Regions from separate parts of the Pseudoalteromonas sp. ATL1 genome, predicted to be linked through region 1. Evidence: predicted binding sites of a transcription regulator. Region 1 holds the regulator's gene; each other region holds the start of a gene.

Region 1 (7,702 bases):
TTGTTGTTGCTCAATGGCTTTATGGGTTAATTGATAAACAAGGTCGTGTCTTATCAAATCTATGGGTTTTATGTTTTGTTTGGCTACGAGGTTGCCCTTAGCATCCTTCATGTAGCCATCAGGTATTGTATTCACGCTGTTCTCCTGTATTGGCTGCTCATCAGTACCGGGCAACCACACCCGGCAGACCTCTGGCTTACTCAGAGGTTTCGCTTTGTGCTTCTTTGATGCGCCGCACTGTTGTTTTGAGGGTTTCACCTGCTGAAAAATGATAAGAGCTATATCCTGCAACTCGATGTGTATTCAGGCTCCTACCAACTGGGCCATAACGCTCTGGTACATGTCTGGCGTGAAATGTGCCCATTTGTGGCCACACAATGGGCTCGCTTTTGGCGTAGCACTCTGCGAAAGTAGAAGCTAGTGCCTCAAGAGCCGCTTTTACTTGTATTTCATCAAGCGCTGATTTTTCTGAAATGCTGTTCACTAGTTGTAAGTAGTTCATTAGATGTCCCCCATAGTTGACGCTGCGGTACTAATAATTTCTTCAGTTAACTCTGTAAACTGTCCATCATTTAAAATGCGTTCACACTGGACCATTAAGGCGTTTGCGATTCGCCAGTTTCCGCCTTTTGAAAATGCAAAAAAGCGCTTTGCAAGCTCTTTGGTTACTTCTTGTTGCAGGCGGGGCTTCAGTACATACCCGGCAACTTCTTTCATGGTCATTGGTTTCACTTTGAGTTGCTTACTACCAATTCGGCCCATAAGCTGCTCTAGGTAAATTTTGCTTTTGCCGCAGGTAAACTGCTCTTCGAATATTCGTGTTCCAGAAAGGATTAGTGTTACACCGCATTCGTCAGGCAAATAACGCAACAACTCCAAATGTTTCCAATTCAGATGGTTACATTCGTCTATAACCACGATCACTTGCTGGCCGTCTAAAAACTCTTTTAAGCGGATCATCAAACGGTCTTTTGATGCTGAACCTGTGTATATGCCGACACCTTGGCTTACCAGCTCAAGTAGCGCTTTTGCACCAATGTCTTTCCATGGTGCAACACGTATAGCCCCCATTTCACGCTCTAAGTACTTAGTTATGGTTGACTTGCCCGTGCCAGGGTCGCCGATAATTCGCCCAACCCGTTCAGTTGCGTTGGCTGTGGTATTGACGAGTTGTACAGCACGTTTTATGTCATTGGTTTCAATCGTCATGGCTAATCCTTAGTTTGGTAAATCGTCATCGTCCCACTCAATATCATCGAGTAGCACATTGTTCGGGTCCGTAAGGAACTGGTCGTAAACTTTTTTAGGTTTTTTAACCGTTTGATTCTCTTGTTTCATTGCTTCTAGCGCTTGGCCCAATTGGCTATCAGGTGCAACGGTCACAGTTTGAATCGTTGGCGCTTCAGGCGCGTCTGGTAGGCGCTTGTTCCAATCAGCCATTTCTTCAACAAGGTCTAATCGGTCACAGTGCTTACGACGTGCAGTAATGATCCGTTTTAATGTCTGAGTACGACGGGCTTGCTCTCTCGCGCCCTTACTCTCAAGAACACCATATTCTGGCTCATATGGCGCTATGCATGTCAGGTTGCGGCCATCGGCATAAACCAACACTTTTGAAGGGTCGTGACGGGCCCAGCGTGCAGTAACTTTGCGACCTGAATAAGGCAACAAGTCGTCGTGATAATAATGATGCCCGTTGATTGAAATTACGCCTCGGTCTGCTTTTGGTTCGTATGTTTCAGCGAATGCAAACAGCAAAGTCTCTTGAGTGACAGCAACTTTGCCCCATCCTCGACTGACAAAATCTGCATATTTTTGGTTGGGTGAACGCTCGCCCAAGGCGCTTTGGGCACGTTTATGGTAGCGCTCTAATGCAATGTCACACTGGGCGTGAAAGTCGTCCATTGTGCCAGGGAATGCGACAGGCTCTTTGCCCACATTTTGCTTTTTCTGGTCCTGACGATTACCGCCTACATAACCGGTAATGCTACCGAAATACTGTTCGATGACCGAAAATAGCCCCTCAATGGCTTTAGCTGGCGCATTGTAAGGACGACTGCGTAGGATTCGGCCTAATTCGCGCTCAGCATCCATAAGTGTGACGCTCATTTTGCTGCTAAGCTCTGCAATCTCAAGGAAGCCCTGCATCATTTCAGCCCATTTATATTCGTTACCATTATCGAGATATAAACGGACAGGTAAGCCCCATTCCTGCGACATAGAAGCGAATGACATGGCAACGTGTTCACGGCGCACACCTTCGCCTTTTTCGAGCATGATCAGTGTAAACCACATGCGGCCAGTGCCTACGTCGTGCCATGCAATGGCGCGAGGGTATACAACAGAGCCATCAGGTCGGCGACATTTAATGTCGATTGGGTGAACGTCACCCACAATTAGATCCATGGGACGCAGGCCGTCAGTATGGCGTGTGATACGTGGGATATAGCGGTCAAAAAATAGTTTTGCATCGCTATCATGTATCGCTACTAATTTATATTCACATCTAAATCGTTCAACATAAGCGCGGGTGACAGCACATTCGCTTTTTGTGTTTTTAATTTGCTCTTGTGTTACACCAGCTTCTATTAAAAGGTCGTGTAATCGGCCTGTTGCGTACTCCGTGATTGTACGCCAACCTTTGGCATTATTAGCCCATAGCGACTTTACGTAACGTTCTATCGTTTGTTCAATTTGCTCATGTGTGCGTTTAGATAAAAAACCTTGTTTAACTAAGTTATCTACATCACGTATGAAATTCTTTTTTCGACCCGTATCTTCACGAACTTTGGGCATTAGGTCGCGCACATTTCCCGAACCATTTTCATAAGTGCTGATCCAACGATAAAGCATATCTAAAGTAACTTTTTTAGATTTGCCGTTTGGCATTATGTAGGTTTTACCCGCAACTCGTTGAACCTCTGCGCCACGTTCAGAGCTATGACGATCAAAGTCTAGAGCCTGACGAATAAGCTCAAATCGCCACAAAGCAGTACGCATACGCGACTCGGTATTATGTGTAGCTACGTCTCCATGTTCGACAGCATCAGCAACCAGGGGAGATAACTCCGTAGATGCACTGCCAACCTGAGATAAATAGTACTTTTCGCGAAGTTCAGGCGGTAGGCTGTTTACATCAACGAGCAAACCTTTACCACCATGACCTCGAACACCAGTAATTTCTTTAGTTTTAATGACTTGTTTGGATATTTCGCCAGCAGAAAGAATCGTTCTTGCTCGGCGCTCGCCGACACTCATTAGCTGAGCTAGGTCTGTAGAGTTAATCCAGTTTTTTGAACTCACTTGCTGCATAACTAAACTCCCTGACTATTCAATCCACAGTCTTCAAGAATTTGGTCAACACATTGCTTTGCTTTTTCTCCAGCCCAAGCGCCATGAAGCGCCTGTCTAGCGTTCTGAGGTGCTACACCAATTTTCTCACATGCTTTGTTTAGTGAATCGCCTTTGAAGGCGTATGCAGCTCTTACAGTGTTGTACAACTTCTTAGAAGGTGGACAAATTTCCAAAATAATCATTTTGTTTATCCTTAATGCAACGAAATACCTAATATGTTTATATTTGTATTAGGTTTGCATATGGATGTCAACTATAAATACTAAATATATTTAATTTTTGTACTAGAAATATTTATTTTTTATATGTATCTTTTATATTAGAATCTAATAACGAGTAAAAAGGATACGAGTTATGAGCACTGAATTGAATCTGAAAAACGACATTATACCGAGGCTAAAGGAACTCTTAGGTGTTACAAAAAACACTGAAGTTGCTAAGGCGCTGGATACATATCCACAAACGCTCAACGGTTGGATGGATAGGAATTCGGTTCCGTATACTCAGCTATACAAACTAGCTAAAGATAGAAACGTATCCTTGACTTGGATTTTAGATGGCCAAGGCGAGCAAGTTAAAAATAAAAAGAGTGACGATAGCAATGTCAGCTTGAAAGCAGTTGACTCGAATGAGTCTGTCGCAGTTAGTAATGAATTTCTTAAATCAGTTCTCAAAATGGACGCTCAGAACTCCGCATATTACGTAGTACAAAGCGACTCAATGGAGCCGTTAATCTCAAATGGTGATACTCTACTTTTAACGACTAATACAGAGAACGCAGGTGATGGTATTTACGTTATGAAGATTAACAGTCGTATTTCAGTTTGTAGATTACAGTTTTTACCGAAAAGCATTAAGGCGAGTAACGAGAATAGTGCCTATGAACAATTTGAAATTAGCTATGATGATAAGTTTGAATTACTCGGAAGAGCTGTACGGAAACTAGGAAAAATCAACTAAAAGTAGATCCGTATTAGATCCGTATTCAACACATGATCAGATCCGAATTAAGGATCACGCTGTACATAAATACCGCTCAATCACTCTAAACTTCTATTAAATGGCACATTACACAAATTTTGTGCCAATTTTGAATAACAAATACATCATAAAATTCTGATATCATTATTTTTCAATTAGTTACAAATTTTAAGATTTAAAAACCGAAAAATTCTTAGGATTTTCATTTCATCCGCTACTCTAGATTTATAAAGATCTACTCCACGTGCTGATGGGATTACAAGCTATTAAAGTTTGCGATTTTTATATAACTGTATATACTCACAGTTAAATGTACTGTATGGAAAACCAGTTATATGCGGCCTTTGACAAAACGACAAGAACAAGTATTTGAACTAATTAGAGTATTCATAAAAGATACTGGAATGCCACCAACGAGAGCTGAAATCGCTGACGCCCTTGGTTTTAAAAGTGCGAATGCGGCCGAGGAGCATCTAAAGGCGCTGGCCAAGAAAGGTGTGATTGAAATGGTGCCAGGGGCGAGTCGCGGCATTAGGCTTGTTGAGGAACTAGAGAAAGAAGATCCTGGATTGCCTTTAATAGGACGTGTTGCTGCAGGTGAACCTATTCTTGCTCAGCAGCATGTGGAAAGTCACTGTCAAATAGATGCTAATTTATTTAAGCCAGCGGCCGATTACCTCCTACGCGTAGATGGTATGAGCATGAAGGATATTGGAATTTTAGATGGCGATCTGTTGGCTGTTCACAGTACACAAGTTGCAGAAAACGGTCAGGTTGTCGTAGCGCGAGTCGAAGACGAAGTGACTGTGAAACGCCTTGAAAAGGCAGGGAAAAAAGTGTATCTCCATGCAGAGAATGAAGATTTCTCACCCATCGTTGTAGATTTAGAACACCAATCGCTCACAATTGAAGGGTTAGCTGTTGGTGTCATTAGAAATGGCAATTGGATGTAAATAAGACTAAACCCTAATAATTATATGTTTCGAGTGGCTATATAACGCTAGTTATATAGCCATTTTTTTATCCTATGTACTTTTAGTTTCTATAGATTCAATCACTTCCATAAACTTCCTTTTTAAAACGAGCAAAACTTGCGAATTGTTTATTTATTGTCTAATCGTTAAAGAGTCGTGTTGTTAGATTAATGTTATTCAATAAGTCTAGACAGTCATCCAAATAATAAAAATGGTTATCGTCATTTGGCACACAAGGCAAATGGATAATGAAGGAGGCGTCAAATGTTTAAAACCCTACCGGCGGCAGCACTAACATCACCTCTTGCTGTTTCTTTCTCTGCATTAGGTAATAGTGCTTACAATATGCGACCTGGCGTAACTAATATTAGTCAGAATGTATATGACCTGCACATGACTATTTTCTTGATATGTTGTGTCATAGGCGTGGTTGTGTTCGCAGCGATGTTTTGGGCCATGATCCATCATAGAAAGTCTAAGGGGGTTGAGCCCGCGCAATTTCACGAGAGCACCAAAGTCGAGATCTTATGGACAGCTATACCCTTTCTTATCTTGATTGGGATGGCAATTCCAGCGACCAAAGTACTAATCGCAATGGAAGACACGAGCAAAGCTGACCTCACCATAAAAATAACAGGCTCACAATGGAAGTGGCACTACGAATACATGGGACATGGTGTTGATTTTTATTCGGTACTTTCTACCCCTAAAGCACAGATTGATGATTCAGAAGCCAAAGGTGAGCATTACTTACTGGAAGTAGATAAACCTTTGGTGATCCCTACGGATAAAAAAGTGCGCTTTTTAATGACTTCAGACGACGTTATCCATTCTTGGTGGGTCCCTGATTTTGCGGTGAAGAAGGATGCAAATCCAGGCTTTATCAATGAGGCTTGGACTCGTGTCAATGAAGAAGGCACATATAGAGGGCAATGCGCGGAATTATGCGGTAAAGATCATGGTTTTATGCCTGTAGTCGTAGATGCGCGCTCCCCCGAAGCATTTGAAACATGGCTTGATAACGCTAAAAAAGAAAAGCTTGAGGCACAAGCGGCTAGTGTAGCACTGCTCGATCAAACTTTGAGTAAGGATGAGCTAATGATGCTCGGTGAGAAAGTATACATGGCTTATTGTGCAGCATGTCATCAACCTGCTGGTACCGGTTTACCTGGCGTTTTCCCTGCGCTTAAAGGAAGTCCCATCGTTTTAGGAGACGTTAAAGATCATATAGACATCGTTTTGCATGGCAAGCCAGGTACTGCAATGCAGGCGTTTGTAAAACAGTTGTCTATTAAGGAAATCGCCGGTGTAGTCACTTTTAAGCGAAATAGCTGGGGAAATGATTTGGACCAAGTCATTCAACCAAGCCAAGTTCAAGAACGAATCAATGCGAATAAGGAGGCTAGCCAATGAGCACCGTAGCGCAAACACAGCATGAACATCATGGGCACGCACACAAAGGCCTCAAACGCTGGCTGTACACAACGAATCACAAAGATATAGGGTCTCTATATTTAATATTTTCTTTAACAATGTTTCTAATTGGCGGCGCGATGGCAATGGTCATACGTGCGGAGCTTTTTCAACCAGGATTACAGTTAGTCGATCCGCACTTCTTCAACCAAATGACGACAGTGCATGGATTAATCATGGTGTTTGGTGCGGTAATGCCAGCATTCACAGGTCTTGCTAACTGGATGGTGCCGATGATGATCGGCGCGCCAGATATGGCATTACCAAGAATGAATAACTGGAGCTTTTGGATACTTCCATTTGCTTTTACAATTCTATTGTTATCGCTATTCATGGAAGGTGGGGGGCCAGCTTTTGGCTGGACTTTCTATGCACCACTCTCGACTACTTATAGTAATGATAACACCGCGTTATTTGTATTTGCCGTGCATATAATGGGTATTAGCTCAATTATGGGCGCAATCAACGTGATCGTGACTATTGTGAATCTAAGAGCGCCAGGAATGACATGGATGAAGCTTCCTTTGTTTGTTTGGACTTGGCTTATTACTGCGTTTTTGCTGATTGCTGTTATGCCTGTGCTTGCCGGAGCAGTTACTATGGTGCTAACGGATAAATATTTTGGCACTAGCTTTTTTGACGCTGCCGGTGGTGGAGACCCGGTGATGTTTCAACATATATTCTGGTTTTTTGGGCACCCCGAAGTGTACATTATGATACTGCCAGCTTTTGGCATCATTTCTACTATTATCCCAACTTTCTCTCGGAAAAAGCTTTTCGGTTATGCATCAATGGTATACGCAACCTCGTCGATTGCACTACTGTCCTTTATCGTTTGGGCACATCATATGTTTACGACAGGGATGCCGCTAGCTGGTGAGTTGTTTTTTATGTACGCGACCATGTTAATTTCAGTGCCA
Region 2 (7,702 bases), 1.8 Mb from region 1:
TGCTTATGACATGGTGCTAAATGGCTATGAAGTGGGCGGTGGTTCTGTACGTATCCACAATAACGAAATGCAACAAGCGGCATTCAGAATTTTGGGAATTGATGAGCAAGAGCAACAAGACAAGTTCGGTTTCTTACTTGACGCGTTGAAATACGGTACACCACCGCATGCAGGTCTTGCGTTTGGTTTAGACCGTTTAGTGATGTTGCTTTGCGGTACTGATAACATTCGTGACGTTATCGCATTCCCGAAAACTACGCAGGCGTCATGTTTGATGACCAATGCGCCAAGTGTTGCAAATCCAGATGCGCTTAAAGAGCTTGCGATTAGTGTTGAGCAAGCACAGCTAGAAAGCGAGTAAGTGAATAAAGCTATTTAAGAAGGCGACTTAGGTCGCCTTTTTTGTGTGTTTAAAAAGAGAAATTAGGCAAAGTCACTCAATTAATAAGGAAGTCGCTTGTGTACATAGGTGAAGTAGGCAAAAAAACAGGATTGTCGGTGAAGGCGATTAGGCTCTATGAAGAAAAAGGGTTAATTAAGCCACCTGCACGTCATGGTAGATATCGCGTTTACTCAAAATCAGATGTAGAGGTGCTCACCCTCATAAAAGAAGCAAAATCACTAGGTGTGACACTATCTAGGCTACAAGGAGTGATTGTGTATCAAGACCAAGGTATTGATTGGAATAGAGTTTATTCATTTTTAGAAGCGCTAAAAAGCGAGTAACAAGCAAAAATCGCAATTTTGACTAATAACGTTGAGAAAATTGAGCGTTGCATGAGTGAGATACAATCATGCCCGAAAAGTGCTTGACTCTGCCCCTAAGGGAAGACCGTAAGCTTTCATTGTTATTAATAGAGGAAGATAGCAATGAAACACATACTACTTTTAAACGGTAACCCTAAAGTATCGAGCTTTTGTGCAGTGCTGACAGATACCTACCACATTGCAGCAAAAGAGGGCGCGGAAGTTTGGCGTTTTGATTTACATGATATGGAATTTAATCAAAACCTTGAATATGGATATGATGAAACGCAAGTTCTTGAGCCGTGCTTAGTTGAGTTCCAAAAGGCACTATTATGGGCTGAGCATATCGTGATTGTTTTGCCTATTTGGTGGGGAGGGTTACCAGCAAAGCTTAAAGGGTTGTTTGACCGTACACTGTTACCCGATTTTGCGTTCAAATATGAAAAAGAGAACCCTTACCCGCAGCAACTTCTGACTGGAAAATCGTCAAGGTTAATTATTACCATGGATGCCCCTAAAGAGTATATGCAAAGTCAAACAGAGCCTGTCTTAGCGCAATTGGATGTTTACACTCTCCAATTTTGTGGTGTTAAAAAGGCCAATGTAGCGATGTTTGGTTCTGTCGTTTCTGAGACAGCATTAGTCAAACAGCGGTGGGTTGATGAAGTTAAAAGTTTGGGAGCATGTCATGATTGAGGATAGCAATTAGCACAAAGGTATCTCTGTTACTGTTGGCTTCTAATATAGTTTAAATGTTTTGATGGCTCGACCTATCAGTAAGTCATCAAAACATTGTGTGCTAGAGATTGGTCATGAGTATGAAGAAAAGAGCAAACCAAATTTGGGTGGAGTCATGAAAAAATTAAGAGAGCTGCGAGGACTTGGCGTAAAATCAGAACAAATGCTTGTAGAAGCAGGGGTGAGTACCGTTACTGAATTAATAGAGCTAGGTGCGATAGGTGCTTTTCAAAAAGTAAAGCAACACACAGGGTCAACGCCTAGTCTGAATTTACTTTATGCTTTAGTGGGGGCCATTGAAGATAAAAGCTGGCAGCTTGTCGCCAAAACACAAAAAGAACAGCTCATTATGGCATTGGACGGTTTAGACGAGCTAGATAAGCTGTTTGAGGGAAATAGAGAAGGGTTTGAGCAACCTTGAAAGAACGAATTATTACAGCATAGTGTCGGGCTGATACCAAGATGCACATAAACAATATAACTGGTAATTCATACAGTATTTTGGCATTATGCTAAAAAACCAATAAATGAGTGATTATATTGGCGATTATTTTAGGTATAGATCCTGGTTCTCGTTTTACTGGCTATGGGGTGATAGAACACCAAGGCAGTAAATTTAGGTATTTGGGGAGTGGCTGTATCAAGTTGGGGGAGCATGACTTCCCAATACGGTTAAAAATGATTTATCAAGGTGTGAGCCAACTCATCGAACAGTTTAATCCGACCAGCTTTGCCATAGAACAAGTCTTTATGGCGCATAATCCCGATTCCGCATTGAAACTTGGACAAGCAAGAGGTGCTGCGATAGTTGCTTCCACGATGCAAGATGTGCCTGTTCATGAATACTCAGCGCGACAGGTCAAGCAAGCGGTTGTTGGGACAGGCGGCGCACAAAAAGCGCAAGTGCAAGAAATGGTAAAACGTATTTTAAAGTTACCTGGTACCCCTCAAGCTGATGCGGCAGACGCACTGGCCATCGCAATCTGTCATGCTCACTCAGAACAAAATTTAATTCGTTTAGCGGGTAGCGCAACGAAAACCGTACGACGCAGATTAAGGTAGAAAACGCATGATCGGAAGATTAAGTGGTACGCTATTAGAAAAACAACCGCCAGAAATACTACTAGACGTATCTGGCATTGGCTATGAAGTGCAAATGCCGATGACGTGTTTTTATGAATTGCCAAATGTAGGTGAGCAGACCGCAATATACACGCACTTTGTTGTACGCGAAGACGCACAATTGTTGTTTGGTTTTAATCATAAAAAAGAGCGAGCTTTGTTTCGTGAGTTGATTAAAGCGAACGGTGTTGGTCCTAAACTTGGCTTAGCTATTTTATCGGGCATGTCGGCAGAGCAATTCATCTCTTGTGTAAACAATGAAGATGCAACCACCTTGGTTAAGATCCCGGGTGTAGGCAAGAAAACGGCAGAACGTCTTGTGCTTGAAATGAAAGATAGGCTGAAAGACTTTGGTCACGATCTACTAACCCCGTTTAGCGATGCAACAGTGCTTGAGCCAATGCAAAACCCAACGGTAGCAGACACCCCCGCAGATGATGCGGTTGCCGCTTTGCTCGCATTAGGCTATAAACTAGCTCAAGCACAAAAAGCGGTGAAAAATGTGTCACAGCCTGATATGAGTACAGAGGCACTGATTAAAGAAGCCCTAAAATCGATGATGTAACCTTATGATTGAAGCCGATAGATTAATAGAACCAGAAGTACAAGGTAACGAGGATGTTGTCGATAGGGCAATAAGGCCAAAGTTACTGAGCGATTATACGGGTCAGCCACATGTTAAAAAACAAATGGAGATTTTCATTGAGGCTGCACGCTCTCGTGAAGAAGCGCTTGATCATTTGTTGATATTTGGACCGCCAGGTCTTGGTAAAACCACGTTGGCGAATATAGTTGCCAACGAACTTGAAGTGAATATTAAAACGACTTCAGGCCCGGTATTAGAAAAGGCGGGTGATTTAGCTGCGCTCCTGACCAACCTAGAGGAAGGGGACGTACTCTTTATTGATGAAATTCACCGATTAAGTCCACAAGTCGAAGAGATTTTATATCCTGCGATGGAAGATTATCAGCTGGATATTATGATTGGCGAAGGGCCCGCTGCGCGTTCCATAAAATTAGACTTGCCGCCATTTACCTTGATTGGTGCAACGACTCGCGCAGGCTCTTTGACATCGCCATTAAGAGATCGATTTGGCATTGTGCAGCGCTTAGAGTTTTACTCTGTAGCTGATTTATCCAAAATAATCTCTCGTTCAGCTTATTATTTAGATTTAACAATTAGCCCTGAAGGTGCAGATGAAGTGGCAAAGCGCTCTAGAGGAACGCCACGAATTGCTAATAGGTTGCTCAGGCGTGTGCGTGATTTTGCCCAAGTAAAAGGGGATGGTAAAGTATCTGCCGAAATCGCACAACAGGCACTGGATATGGTCGATGTAGACAAATGTGGGTTTGACTACATGGATAGAAAGTACTTGCTCGCCATTATTGAAAAATTCACTGGTGGCCCTGTTGGCTTAGATAACTTGGCGGCAGCCATTGGTGAAGAACGCGAAACGATAGAAGATGTGATAGAACCTTTCTTGATCCAACAAGGGTTTATTCAGCGCACACCAAGAGGGCGGATTGCCTCAAATGCAGCTTACCTGCACTTTAATTTAACACCTCAAGCCCAGTGAAAACTGGGTTTTTTTTAATTAAACCACCCGGAACACCCAACCATTTCCCTCTATTTTCAGTGGGCGTTAAGACTACTGAGGTACACTTGCGGCTAATTTCAGGCAAAAAAAAGCCCGCTAATAAAGCGGGCAAAACAACAAGTTGAAGGAAGTAATCCAGGGAACTGATAAATGCACTTAGGTTTTATCCCAAGCTCATCTATCAAAAGTAATACGACAAATCAGAAATCATATTACCAATAACTGTGCTTTTGCATGATTCATGCTGCTTGCTCAGTACAGGGTGTATATTAAAGAGGTTTGTGATTTCTATCAAACTAGAAAAATTGTTTTTTCAAATTAAAAAAACTAATATCAAGAATGTTTTGATGATTTTAATGTGGTGAAAATTCACACATCATGATTGTATAACACAATGAAAAATATAAACTATTTTGTTTTTGCGTATTTTTGTGACCATTAGTTTATTTGTTGTTAAATGGTCTTACCAATTTGGTTTTGTGAGTTTATTCGGTGTTTTTGCATAAACTGCTAGATTTATGCATTTATTAATAATAAATACGCACCCTTTGGCTGGTGATTAATTATTAAACTAATTCTTTATAACTAGTTTTTCATAGTCATTAAGACTGTTGTTACTTTTTTGCACGCTTTGTCGTCAATTAACCGTAATTCATGGGAATGAGATTGTAAGCACCTGCATGTGTGAGTAAACTAAATGAACCTTTAGAGTCGTTTACAGTCAATTTAGTGAATTACAGACTGACTAGTCGAAACACATCATATTAGGAGTATTAAAAAGTGGAATCGGGACTCAATTTTATTGATCTTATTTTAAAAGCAAGCTTACTAGTTCAGTTAGTGATGCTTACATTAGTTGGGATGTCGATTGCCTCTTGGGCCATAATTTTTCAACGTAAAGGTGCGATTGGACGCGCTGTAAACGAAGCAAAGGACTTTGAGAAAAAGTTTTGGTCAGGTATGGATTTAAGCAAACTGTATAGCGAACTCAATGCGAAAGGCACACCAGCTTCGGGTCTAGAAGCTATGTTTATTGCAGGATTTAAAGAGTTTGCTCGTCATCAAAAACAAAATACTCAATCGACTGGTTTAGTGATAGAGGGTACGCACCGTTCCATGCGCGTTGCATTATCTCGAGAGCTTGAAAAACTGGAATCAGGGCTATCTTTTCTTGCAACAGTGGGCTCAATTAGTCCATATATCGGCTTATTCGGCACGGTTTGGGGTATTATGAACGCTTTTATTGCTTTGGGTGAAGTGAAACAAGCAACTTTACAGATGGTGGCACCAGGTATTGCCGAAGCGCTTATTGCAACTGCAATGGGGCTATTTGCGGCGATCCCAGCGGTAATGGCCTATAACCGTTATGCAAAAAATGTAGAAAAGGCAGAAACACAGTACGTTAACTTTATGGAAGAGTTCTCAAACATTTTACACCGTCAAGTGAGTTCAGTAGAGGGCAAGTAATATGTATGTGCGTAAGAAACGTCGCCCAGTTGCTGAGATAAACGTTGTTCCATATATAGATGTGATGTTGGTATTGCTTATTATTTTTATGGCGACGGCACCACTTATTACCCATGGCGTAAAAGTAGATCTGCCTCAGATGCAAGAGTCTGATTTGGTTGAAACCAAAGATGCGCCGCCAATCATTGCTAGTATTGATGCTCAAGGTCGATACTACGTGAGTGTGGGCACAGATCCTGAGGCACCTATGGATGCCGTGGAAGTGGCTGCGGTTATCAAATTAAAATTACAACAAAATCCAGATACGCCGGTAATGATCAAGGGGTCAGGCAAAGTATCCTATCAAGAAGTTTTGCTGCTCATGGACTTTTTGAAGAATGCCGGTGTGCCTTCCGTTGGCCTAATGACAAAGTCTTTTGAGGAATAACCATGGAGTCGATACAAAGTGGGTTAATCAAATCTTTGCTTTTGCATTTGGCAATCGGTGGTTTTCTTTTCGCTACTGCTACTTTTAAACCGTCAAAACCAACAGTGATGGAAGTGAAGCTGAACGTCCCAGAAAACGAACAAAGTGAAAAAATAGTGTCGGCTATTTCTGTGGATCAGCAAGCGGTAGAGAAAAAAATTGCACAGCTTAAACAGCAAGAAGACGCCAAGAAGCGTGCGGAAGAGAAGCGTATTCGAGATCTTGAGCAGCGCGCTCAACAAGCGCGTAAAGAGCGAGAAGCCGAAGCAAGAAGGATCAAAAAGCTAGAGCAACAACGTAAAGCAAAAGAAGAAGAGAAACGCAAAGCTGAAGCGCAAGCGAAAAAAGCCAGAGAAATAGAGAAAAAAGAGCGTGAGCAAGCGCAAAAAGCGAAAGAAGAAAAGCTAGCGGCAGAAAAAGCAGCCAAAGCGGCGTCTGATAAACGTAAGGCGGAAGAAGATGCGTTACGCAAAGCTGAAGAAGCACGTAAACGCAGAGAAGCTGAAGAAAAGCGTAAAGCTGAAGAGGCTGAACAAGCGAGACAAAAAGCACTTGAAGAAAAAGCGCTTCAGGAACAGTTAGCAAAAGAGCAGGCTGCTCGTAATCGCATCAGACAACAACAAGTGTTGACAGAAGTTGAAAAGTATCAAGCATTGATCACACAACGTATACAGCAAAACTTGTTAACTGATGAGAAAATGCGTGGCAAAGAATGTCGAGTGAATATTCGTTTGGCATTTAACGGTCTTGTAACCAGTGTAACCTCGTTGGGTGGCGATAAGATAGTGTGTGACGCCGCGTTAAGAGCAGTACGCATGGCTGATACGTTACCTGTTTCGAAAGAAAAAGACGTGTTTGAAAAGCTTAAGAATATAAATCTAACAATTAAACCAGAACTATAAAGGATATTCATGTTTAACCGACTAAAAACCTTGTTGATAATAGCCGCGTTTGGCATGCAAGGCGTTGCACATGCGGTGCTTGAGATTGTCATCACAGAAGGTGTTGATAGCGCACGTCCAATCGCCATTGTCCCTTTCCAATATGATGGTGTTGGTCAAGTACCCTCGCAGTTAAGCGATGTGATTGCTGCAGACTTGACGCGTAGTGGTAAATTTAAGCCATTGGCGTTGGCTGATATGCCGCAAATGCCAACCAGTGATGAAGATGTAGACTACAACGCATGGGTTTCTAAAGGCGTTGAAGCAATCGTTGTGGGAAGTGTTCAGCAACAGCCAGGTGGTCGCTACCTTGTAAAGTATGAGCTTATTGACGTTATTCGCGCACAAATTACCGGTGGCGAAACACGTATGATGACTAATGGTCAGCTTATGAAAAGCCAAGATCATATTCAAGAAGCGAGGCAGAGCATCATTACCAGCGATGGTTTTAGACGCTATGCACACCAAATCAGTGATGTTGTCTATGAGGCGTTAACAGGAGAGCGCGGTGCTTTTCGTACTAAAATCGCGTATGTGATTGTACGCGAGGAAGAAGAAAAGCCATATCAACTTGTGGTAGCTGACTACGATGGTTATAACGAGCAAGTATTGTTGCGTTCTAA
Region 3 (7,702 bases), 2.9 Mb from region 1:
TTAGGCGCTCAACAATCAGCAAATCTTTTCCAGCATCCAGCGCTGCGTCAGCAACGACTTTTTGGAATAAATTTTGTTCCATTAAGCCTGAGCAGGAGAACGTTAACAAAGTGCCACCTGGCTTTAAGATCTGCATCGCAATCATGTTGATGTCTTTATATCCTCTACACGCGCCATTGAGCTGTGCTTTGCTCTCTGCAAATTTAGGTGGGTCCATTACGATGGTGTCGAACACACGGCCTTCATCACGATATTGACGTAATAGTTTGAATACATCTTGTTTGACGAACTCTGCTTTTGATAAGTCTAAGTTGTTGTGCTCAACGTTACGTTTTGCTGTATCTAAAGCAGGCTGTGATACGTCCACATTAATGACCTTTTCGCAGCCGCCGCGTAGTGCATATAAACCAAAAGTGCCGGTATAGCAGAAACAATTGAGCACTTCTTTGCCCTTTACAAAACGCTCAAGTGCCGCACGACTATCTCTTTGATCAAGATAAAAGCCAGTTTTGTGCCCATTGATAATGTCTACTTCAAGTTTTAGACCATTCTCTTTAATGATAACTGGTGAAGACGGTGCGTCCCCCCATAAAGCGCCAGTTGTCTTTTCTAGTCCTTCCTTTTTGCGCACATCGACGTCAGAACGTTCGTAGATATAACAATCGGGGAATAGCTCACGCAATGCCATAAGCAAGTCACCTTTATGGCGTTCAGCACCAGCGCTGAGCAATTGGCACACTAGATAGTTATCAAACTTATCTATGGTGATACCGGGTAAGCCGTCAGACTCAGCCGCACACAGCCGATATCCTGTGAGTCCACCCTCTGAGATTGTATGCTGACGTGCATCGAGTGCTCTACGCAATCGTTTTAGGAAAAACTGAACGTCAATTTGCTCACTTTGATCAAAACTCCAAACTCTGGCGCGAATTTGCGAGTCTGGACTATAGGCGGCAGTAGCCAAATATTGTCCATCATGGGTGTAGACAGTGACAGTATCACCTAAGGCAGGTTTGCCCTTTATTTTTTTGATTGCTTTAGAGAAAATCCATGGGTGCTTACGTTTGAGTGACTTTTCTCGACCAGGCTGTAAATACAGGGCACAAGACATAAAAATTCCTTACAAAATTGAATGCTTGCCATTTTAGTGAAGGCCATGCCAACATACAATCGTAACAAAGGAATAATCGGCCTATTTAGGTGATAGTAACTACTTACATTGGGTGGCTTTAGTGAAAAATAGAGAGGAAATCTCATTTTGCACGTCACTGAATATTGCGGCGAATACAAGAGAATATGATGCAACATATTGAACAAGCATGTAAAAGTTTTATGGTCAAGAGTGTTTTTGCTGACACTGCGCACGATCTTACGCATATCGAAAGAGTCGTCAAAACAGCAAAACAATTGGCAGAGCAAGAGCAAGCAGATTTGGCCGTTGTGTTGCCTGCAGCTTGGTTACACGATTGTGTGGCGGTTGCTAAAAATCATCCTGACCGTGCGCGTGCGTCGAAAATGGCTGCGGATAAAGCAATCACTTTTTTAAAGTCGATAGATTACGACGAGTCGAAATTTGATGCGATACATCATGCCATTGTGGCCCATAGCTTCAGTGCGAACGTCACACCTGAAACATTGGAAGCCAAAATTGTGCAAGATGCTGATCGGATGGATGCATTGGGGGCAATAGGAGTTAGCCGCTGTATGAAAGTGGGTGGGGCAATCGCACGACATTTATATCACCCTGATGATCCATTTTGTGAAAATAGAGAAGCAGATGATATGCGTTATACGCTAGATCATTTTTTTATTAAGCTACTGCATATCGCTGAGCAAATGCAAACAGAATCCGCCAAGCAAGAAGCGCATAAACGCACGGAATTTATGAAGGCATTCTTGAATCAACTGAAAGAAGAGATCTCGGGTTAAGTTTTCATCTAACGTGTCATTCGTTTAACGAACACTACGACGAATAACGCGAGAGAAAAGCTGCCTGTAAACGCCTCGATGGCCGCGATAAATCGCGAAATGCCGATCGGGGTGATGTCTCCATAGCCAAGGGTTGTGAATGTGACCACACTAAAGTAGAAGCTATTGAGTAATGCACTTATGTTTTCTGCAATTGACTGTGAAAAATCGAGTTGCAGTAACTGTTCATTATAGGTGACGCCGAATACGAAATAGAGCAGTGCGCACATGACTATCATACTGAGGCTAAAACGAATCACGTTTTCAGGCTTTTCTCCATAACCACACAGCAAATTGATAAAGCTGGATACCCATCTTCTTTGAGAGTTTCTAGGGTATTGATGGTGGCGCATACGAAGTTCTTGATAGGTATATTTGCCCGCCATCTCAAATAAGCCTTGCTGTTCAGCGCCTTTTCTCAAAGAACGATAAATTTCTTCAGATTGTAAAAATAGGTCGTTCGCATCGTCAACTCGCTTTTCTTTAAGTGCTGAAAACCCTTGCTGCTCTTGAAGCAGCTTGTCACCAAGATAAAGGTTATCCATGCGTGTGTTATTAAGTTTTATACCTAGTAAATTAGCCTTTTCTAGATGGCAGCAATGCAAATTAGCTTCTCTAAGGTCTGCTTTCATAAGCGACGCATTTCGAAAGGTATTGTTGAATAAGTGAGCACCCTGAAGATTGGCTCGATAGAAATTGCTGTATGATAAGTCGTAACCATTATGGTCGCCGAATTTCACGAGATTAAGGCCTTCTAAGTTGGCACGTTTCAGTTCTAAGCCTTGAAGTAACCCACCACGCTTTGCGTAGCGTTCAAGTTTTTGCGTTAGCTCCAAACCACTTTTATCAAACTTTGCATCGTGCCAAAAGCATAGGCCTGAGCCCATATCAATTTCTTTGCATTGGTGCCCATCGGGTGATTGATACTGACAGCAGGGTTTGTCGGCCATAGCTTACTGATCTCCTTAGTCATTTATTTTATAGATTAGCAGCTATTTGGCGAGGTAGAATGGTCGTGACAAAATTAATTTAAAAATGAAGATGTTTGAATACCAATTGCAGTTGAGTAAAAAACGTAAAACCGTGGCGTTAAAAGTCACGGATACCGGCGTCAAAGTCTATGCACCACATGATGCGTGCATGGATGAAGTGGTGACTTGGCTTGAAACAAAGAAGGCTTGGGTTGCTCAGCAGCAACGTAAACTAGAAACCAGTCTACAGCCTCAAGCACCTTGGGATAAAAATGAGTTAATGATATTTGGTCAAATATATAGATTGGCTGTGAGTGCTAGTGCTAGTGCGAGTGAAGTGTCTCGGGTGGAGCACGAAACACAAACTGTGTTTGTTAAGCAAATTGACAATATTAGCGCTTTAAGAAAGCAACTAATTCAATTACTCACCAATGAAACACAATTGTATATTGAAAGTCGGCTTCCACATTTATGCAAAGAGATGAATACCGAAGTTAAAAGCGTAAAATTCAAGGAATACAAAAGCCGATGGGGAAGTTGCTCTAGCCGTGGTGAGTTGACGTTTAATGTGCTTTTAGCAGGCGCACCTCACGCAATGATAGATTATGTTATTGTTCATGAATTAGCTCATCGTCATGTATTAGCACATAATAAGGCTTTCTGGCAGTTAGTTGAGCATCACTATCAGAATTATCGCGAAGCAGTTATCTGGTTTAAAAAGTTCGGTAAGCAGTTATTTATTGATAAGAATTGATAAAAGTGGTGGAGGGGGCTGGATTCGAACCAGCGAAGGCAGTGCCGTCAGATTTACAGTCTGATCCCTTTGGCCGCTCGGGAACCCCTCCTCTTTTATGGGAGTATACAATTTGGTGGAGGGGGCTGGATTCGAACCAGCGAAGGCAGTGCCGTCAGATTTACAGTCTGATCCCTTTGGCCGCTCGGGAACCCCTCCAAATTGTATTTGTTGTTTGTGGTGGAGGGGGCTGGATTCGAACCAGCGAAGGCAGTGCCGTCAGATTTACAGTCTGATCCCTTTGGCCGCTCGGGAACCCCTCCTAAACAACGGCGGTGATAATAACAAAGTTTTTTATTAAGTAAAGAAAAGTGCTAAAGAAAATTTGAAAAATGCCGATAAAAACGAAGATTCGTAATTAATCGGTGAAACTATATGCAACTTGATGCTGTATTGACCAGAGAAGATCAGCTTGGCACTGCGCTTTCGGTAAGCGTGACTGAGCAACGTAGAGCCGATTTTTCGATGTTATTGGCAATGCTTTCTCAAGATGCATTAGATTTTAGTCAATTTCACCTGCCGGAATCGGCACTTCACGAAGCAGATTTATCAGAGCAGGCATTAAAAAAGGAATTACAAATTGGTCCTCAGCGTGAACTTGCACCTGAGCAGTTTGATATGTTAATTGGTCAAAGTAATGCGCGCATACTCAATGAAGGTGGTATGGCAAGTTTGCGCCTTAATGATTGTTTGTCACCAGAGCCTCTCGCGATACGAGATGATAAAAAGCACGTCCCTTTAATTGTCGTAGATAACTGTGAGCTCTCAGTAAGAAAACGTTTTGAGTCAGTAAAAAGCGGTAACTCTATGCCTGAAAAACCCGCCATGAATGCGGCGGGTTTTTATGACCAACTTGCGACGGGTGAATTGCAAAGCGCATTACAGTTAAGCGCCTAGCTTAGCTAGCATGACATTTCTTAAACTTTTTCCCGCTACCGCAAGGGCAATTATCATTTCTACCCAGTTTAAGTTCTGGGGTTGGATAGATATCACCGTCTAAATATTTCCAGTGTTCGGATTCTTTTATAAAGCGTGACTTCTCATGCAGCATGCATATCTTGTTATCTGCAATATAAGTTGCTTTAAACTCGACGTAACTATCTTCGAGTGTTTTAGAAGTAGCAATTATCTCTAAATTAATAAACTGTACCGACTGAGCGAAAAGTAAAATGTCTTCAATGCTATGGTATTGTTGCTGCGAACTAGCATAGGTTGCGCGAATATACTCAGCATTTTTTTGGTAATATGCACTGTATCTTGAACGCATGAGTTGTTCGGCAGTTATAGGGTGTTGTGTGCCATTAATAAACGGCGCACAACATTGTTCAAATGGCTCTGGAAGGGTGCAATAACACATTATATTTTCGTATTAAGATATCAATGCGTCTATTGTACACGTTTCTAAAGGCGCATTTTTGCAAAAGCAAAAAATATCTGTGTTTGAGCTTGGCAGGTTCAGAGCTTCAAGCGAAATCGGCTCTATAACATCCGTCCAAGTGATCACAGCGGCAAAGTTTCCATTGTTTAGTGCCGATCTCAACACATAATTCAAATCGACTATATGCCTTTTCCTAATCACCAAAAGTTTACTTGAGTCAATTGAGCAACTTTCCATCATCGCTTTGTTAGGCACGTTGTCGGGTGCAATGAGTAACGTCCATCCTTTTTTTTGATTACACTGATGAATGATTTTTAATAGCGCGAGACTTGCGCTGATATCATCTTCAGTAATAACACAATTAAATGCACGTGTTGCCTCTACAGTGTGAGACGAGCTAGCAGAAATACCAAAAACAGAACTTGCTTGTAACATAATCAACTCACTGGTGTTATATACAGTATTTGTATACAGTAGTTTATACAGTGTTTAGATGCAAGCAAATATTGGTACTTTTTTATACAAAAAGTGATAAAAGAACAAAAAGTGAAGCGGCAGAAACATCCATGTTTTTGAAAGTAAAAGAAGATTTACAACTTTTCTTGAACCACAGTGAGGTGATGAATTTGTTCGTAGAGTGTGGCTGCATAACATTGTGCATCTTTGATGCGTTTGGTTGTTAGGTGCGGCTTAAGTTGGTCGATCATTGCTGTAGCAGCATCCATTCCCTGACTTTGAGCAAGTACTAACCAAGCCATCGCATGAAATGGGCTTTGAGGTACGCCTTGACCCTTGACGAACAGCAGTCCTAAATAAAACTGTGCTTTTTGGTTACCCGACATAGCCGCTAACCTCAGCCATTTAGCCGCCAAAGGAAATGCCTCTTCTTTCAAATAATACAATCCTTTTTTAAAAGCTTGTTGAGGATCATTCTCATCAGGAAATTTATCCTCACTATTGGGTGGTGCTGTTACAAAGTCCAGCACGTTGAGCAATTGCTGCTCTAGATCCTGATTTGTTGAATTTTCTGAAGGATTGCGTTCCATAGTGTAACCGTTATGACATACCCATTTGCAAGTTTAGACGAATTCTAACTATTTTGTCCGGTTAGACCAATGATTTATGTTAAAATCCAACAACTTGTTTCTAATTTAAATACCTTTTCTATGTTTGAGCGCTTATTTAAAGTCAATCAGAATGGCTCTACGGTAAAAACCGAGATTATTGCTGGGCTTACAACGTTTGTGACGATGGTCTATATCATATTTGTCAACCCGCCTATGCTAGCCCAAGCGGGCATTGATTTAGGGGCCGCATTTGTCGCTACCTGTATCGCTGCAGCCATCGGCTGTTTTATTATGGGGTTTTTAGCAAATTATCCGTTAGCGCTTGCTCCTGGCATGGGTTTGAATGCCTTTTTCACCTATGGGGTTGTACTCGGGATGGGGCACAGCTGGCAGTCAGCTTTGGGAGCCGTATTTTTATCGGGCTGTATTTTCCTGTTTTTGAGCGTTTTTAAAATACGAGAATGGGTTATACAGGCCATTCCTTTGGTTTTAAAACAGGCAATTGCGACGGGGATTGGCGCATTCTTAGCGTTAATTGCGCTAAAAAATGCGGGGATCATTGTTTCTAGTCCAGCCACATTAGTGAAGCTTGGTGATATTACACAAGCGGGCCCTTTACTCGCAATTTTAAGCTTCTTTATCATCGCAGCGCTTATGTACAGAGATGTGAAAAGTGGTGTCTTAATTAGTATATTTGTGGTCACATTAGTGGCTTGGGGCGCAGGGCTTGTCAACTATCAAGGTGTCATATCAGCGCCACCGAGTATTGCACCGACCATGATGCAACTTGATATTGCCTCGGCTTTGGAACTTTCAATGCTCAGTGTCGTTTTTGCATTTTTATTTGTAGACTTGTTTGATACTTCAGGGACTTTGGTTGCCGTCACGCAAAAAGCGGGCATGGCAGATGAAAAGGGAAAAATGCCTCGATTGGGGCGAGCACTCTCTGCCGACAGTACAGCAACGATAGCTGGTTCTATGTTAGGCACTTCAACCACAACTTCGTACATTGAGTCGGTATCGGGTGTATCGGTCGGTGGTAAAACAGGTTTAACTGCCGTAACAGTCGGTGTTTGCTTCTTGCTGATGATGTTCTTTGCGCCTTTGGCAAAAATGGTACCTGCCTACGCAACCGCAGGGGCCATTTTGTATGTTGCTGTGTTGATGCTGCAGAACTTAAAACTGGTTAACTGGGATGATATGAGCGATGCAATCCCAGTGAGTGTGGTTTTGTTAATGACGCCGCTCACGTTTTCAATCGCACACGGTATTGCTCTGGGTTTTATCGCTTACACAGCGGTTAAAGTTATGTGCCAAAAAGGCCATGAAGTGTCTGTGAGCGTGTGGGTATTAACCGCGTTATTTGTTTTTAAATTTGCTTTAGAATAGTGAGAAGTGGTTGTTACCACTTCTTCTTTGGTGCGAACAATACGTCGAGGTCGTCTTTTTCTTGTTCTTTCTTTTGTTTAACAGAGGACGCGTTAGACGCTTTTAGCTCAGTACTAATTTCTTCCAAATATGAAGT

What was found. Region 1 encodes LexA, which represses DNA repair genes until DNA is damaged. Its sites were predicted from a motif close to TACTGTATNNNNATACAGTA; they were not measured.
Region 2: ruvC (crossover junction endodeoxyribonuclease RuvC) is a predicted target of LexA. The motif match lies at 1,965-1,984, and genes of this name have one in related genera.
Region 3: AC5FX4_RS13795 (SulA-like leucine-rich domain-containing protein) is a predicted target of LexA. The motif match lies at 5,567-5,586, and genes of this name have one in related genera.

The regions. Positions count from the first base shown of each region.
Region 1 covers NZ_JBZYXL010000001.1:274,291-281,992, reverse strand. Annotated here, with positions in the region: gene AC5FX4_RS01240 (DUF3164 family protein) at 1-135, opposite strand, end outside; partial or broken gene AC5FX4_RS01230 (HU family DNA-binding protein) at 248-502, opposite strand; gene AC5FX4_RS01225 (AAA family ATPase) at 502-1,209, opposite strand; gene AC5FX4_RS01220 (Mu transposase C-terminal domain-containing protein) at 1,219-3,312, opposite strand; gene AC5FX4_RS01215 (hypothetical protein) at 3,315-3,536, opposite strand; gene AC5FX4_RS01210 (LexA family transcriptional regulator) at 3,709-4,314, shown strand; gene lexA (transcriptional repressor LexA) at 4,671-5,288, shown strand; gene coxB (cytochrome c oxidase subunit II) at 5,574-6,722, shown strand; gene ctaD (cytochrome c oxidase subunit I) at 6,719-7,702, shown strand, end outside.
Region 2 covers NZ_JBZYXL010000001.1:2,112,176-2,119,877, forward strand. Annotated here, with positions in the region: gene aspS (aspartate--tRNA ligase) at 1-361, shown strand, start outside; gene AC5FX4_RS09500 (MerR family transcriptional regulator) at 460-726, shown strand; gene AC5FX4_RS09505 (NAD(P)H-dependent oxidoreductase) at 871-1,443, shown strand; gene AC5FX4_RS09510 (TfoX/Sxy family protein) at 1,601-1,906, shown strand; gene ruvC (crossover junction endodeoxyribonuclease RuvC) at 2,026-2,547, shown strand; gene ruvA (Holliday junction branch migration protein RuvA) at 2,555-3,172, shown strand; gene ruvB (Holliday junction branch migration DNA helicase RuvB) at 3,177-4,184, shown strand; gene tolQ (protein TolQ) at 4,986-5,672, shown strand; gene tolR (protein TolR) at 5,674-6,099, shown strand; gene tolA (cell envelope integrity protein TolA) at 6,111-7,040, shown strand; gene tolB (Tol-Pal system beta propeller repeat protein TolB) at 7,050-7,702, shown strand, end outside.
Region 3 covers NZ_JBZYXL010000001.1:3,168,906-3,176,607, reverse strand. Annotated here, with positions in the region: gene AC5FX4_RS13840 (class I SAM-dependent methyltransferase) at 1-1,111, opposite strand, end outside; gene AC5FX4_RS13835 (HD domain-containing protein) at 1,300-1,929, shown strand; gene AC5FX4_RS13830 (ion channel) at 1,938-2,918, opposite strand; gene AC5FX4_RS13825 (M48 family metallopeptidase) at 3,004-3,693, shown strand; tRNA gene AC5FX4_RS13820 (tRNA-Tyr) at 3,700-3,784, opposite strand; tRNA gene AC5FX4_RS13815 (tRNA-Tyr) at 3,807-3,891, opposite strand; tRNA gene AC5FX4_RS13810 (tRNA-Tyr) at 3,911-3,995, opposite strand; gene AC5FX4_RS13805 (VC2046/SO_2500 family protein) at 4,108-4,629, shown strand; gene AC5FX4_RS13800 (YchJ family protein) at 4,631-5,089, opposite strand; gene AC5FX4_RS13795 (SulA-like leucine-rich domain-containing protein) at 5,102-5,545, opposite strand; gene AC5FX4_RS13790 (tetratricopeptide repeat protein) at 5,701-6,156, opposite strand; gene AC5FX4_RS13785 (NCS2 family permease) at 6,277-7,566, shown strand; gene AC5FX4_RS13780 (hypothetical protein) at 7,580-7,702, opposite strand, start outside.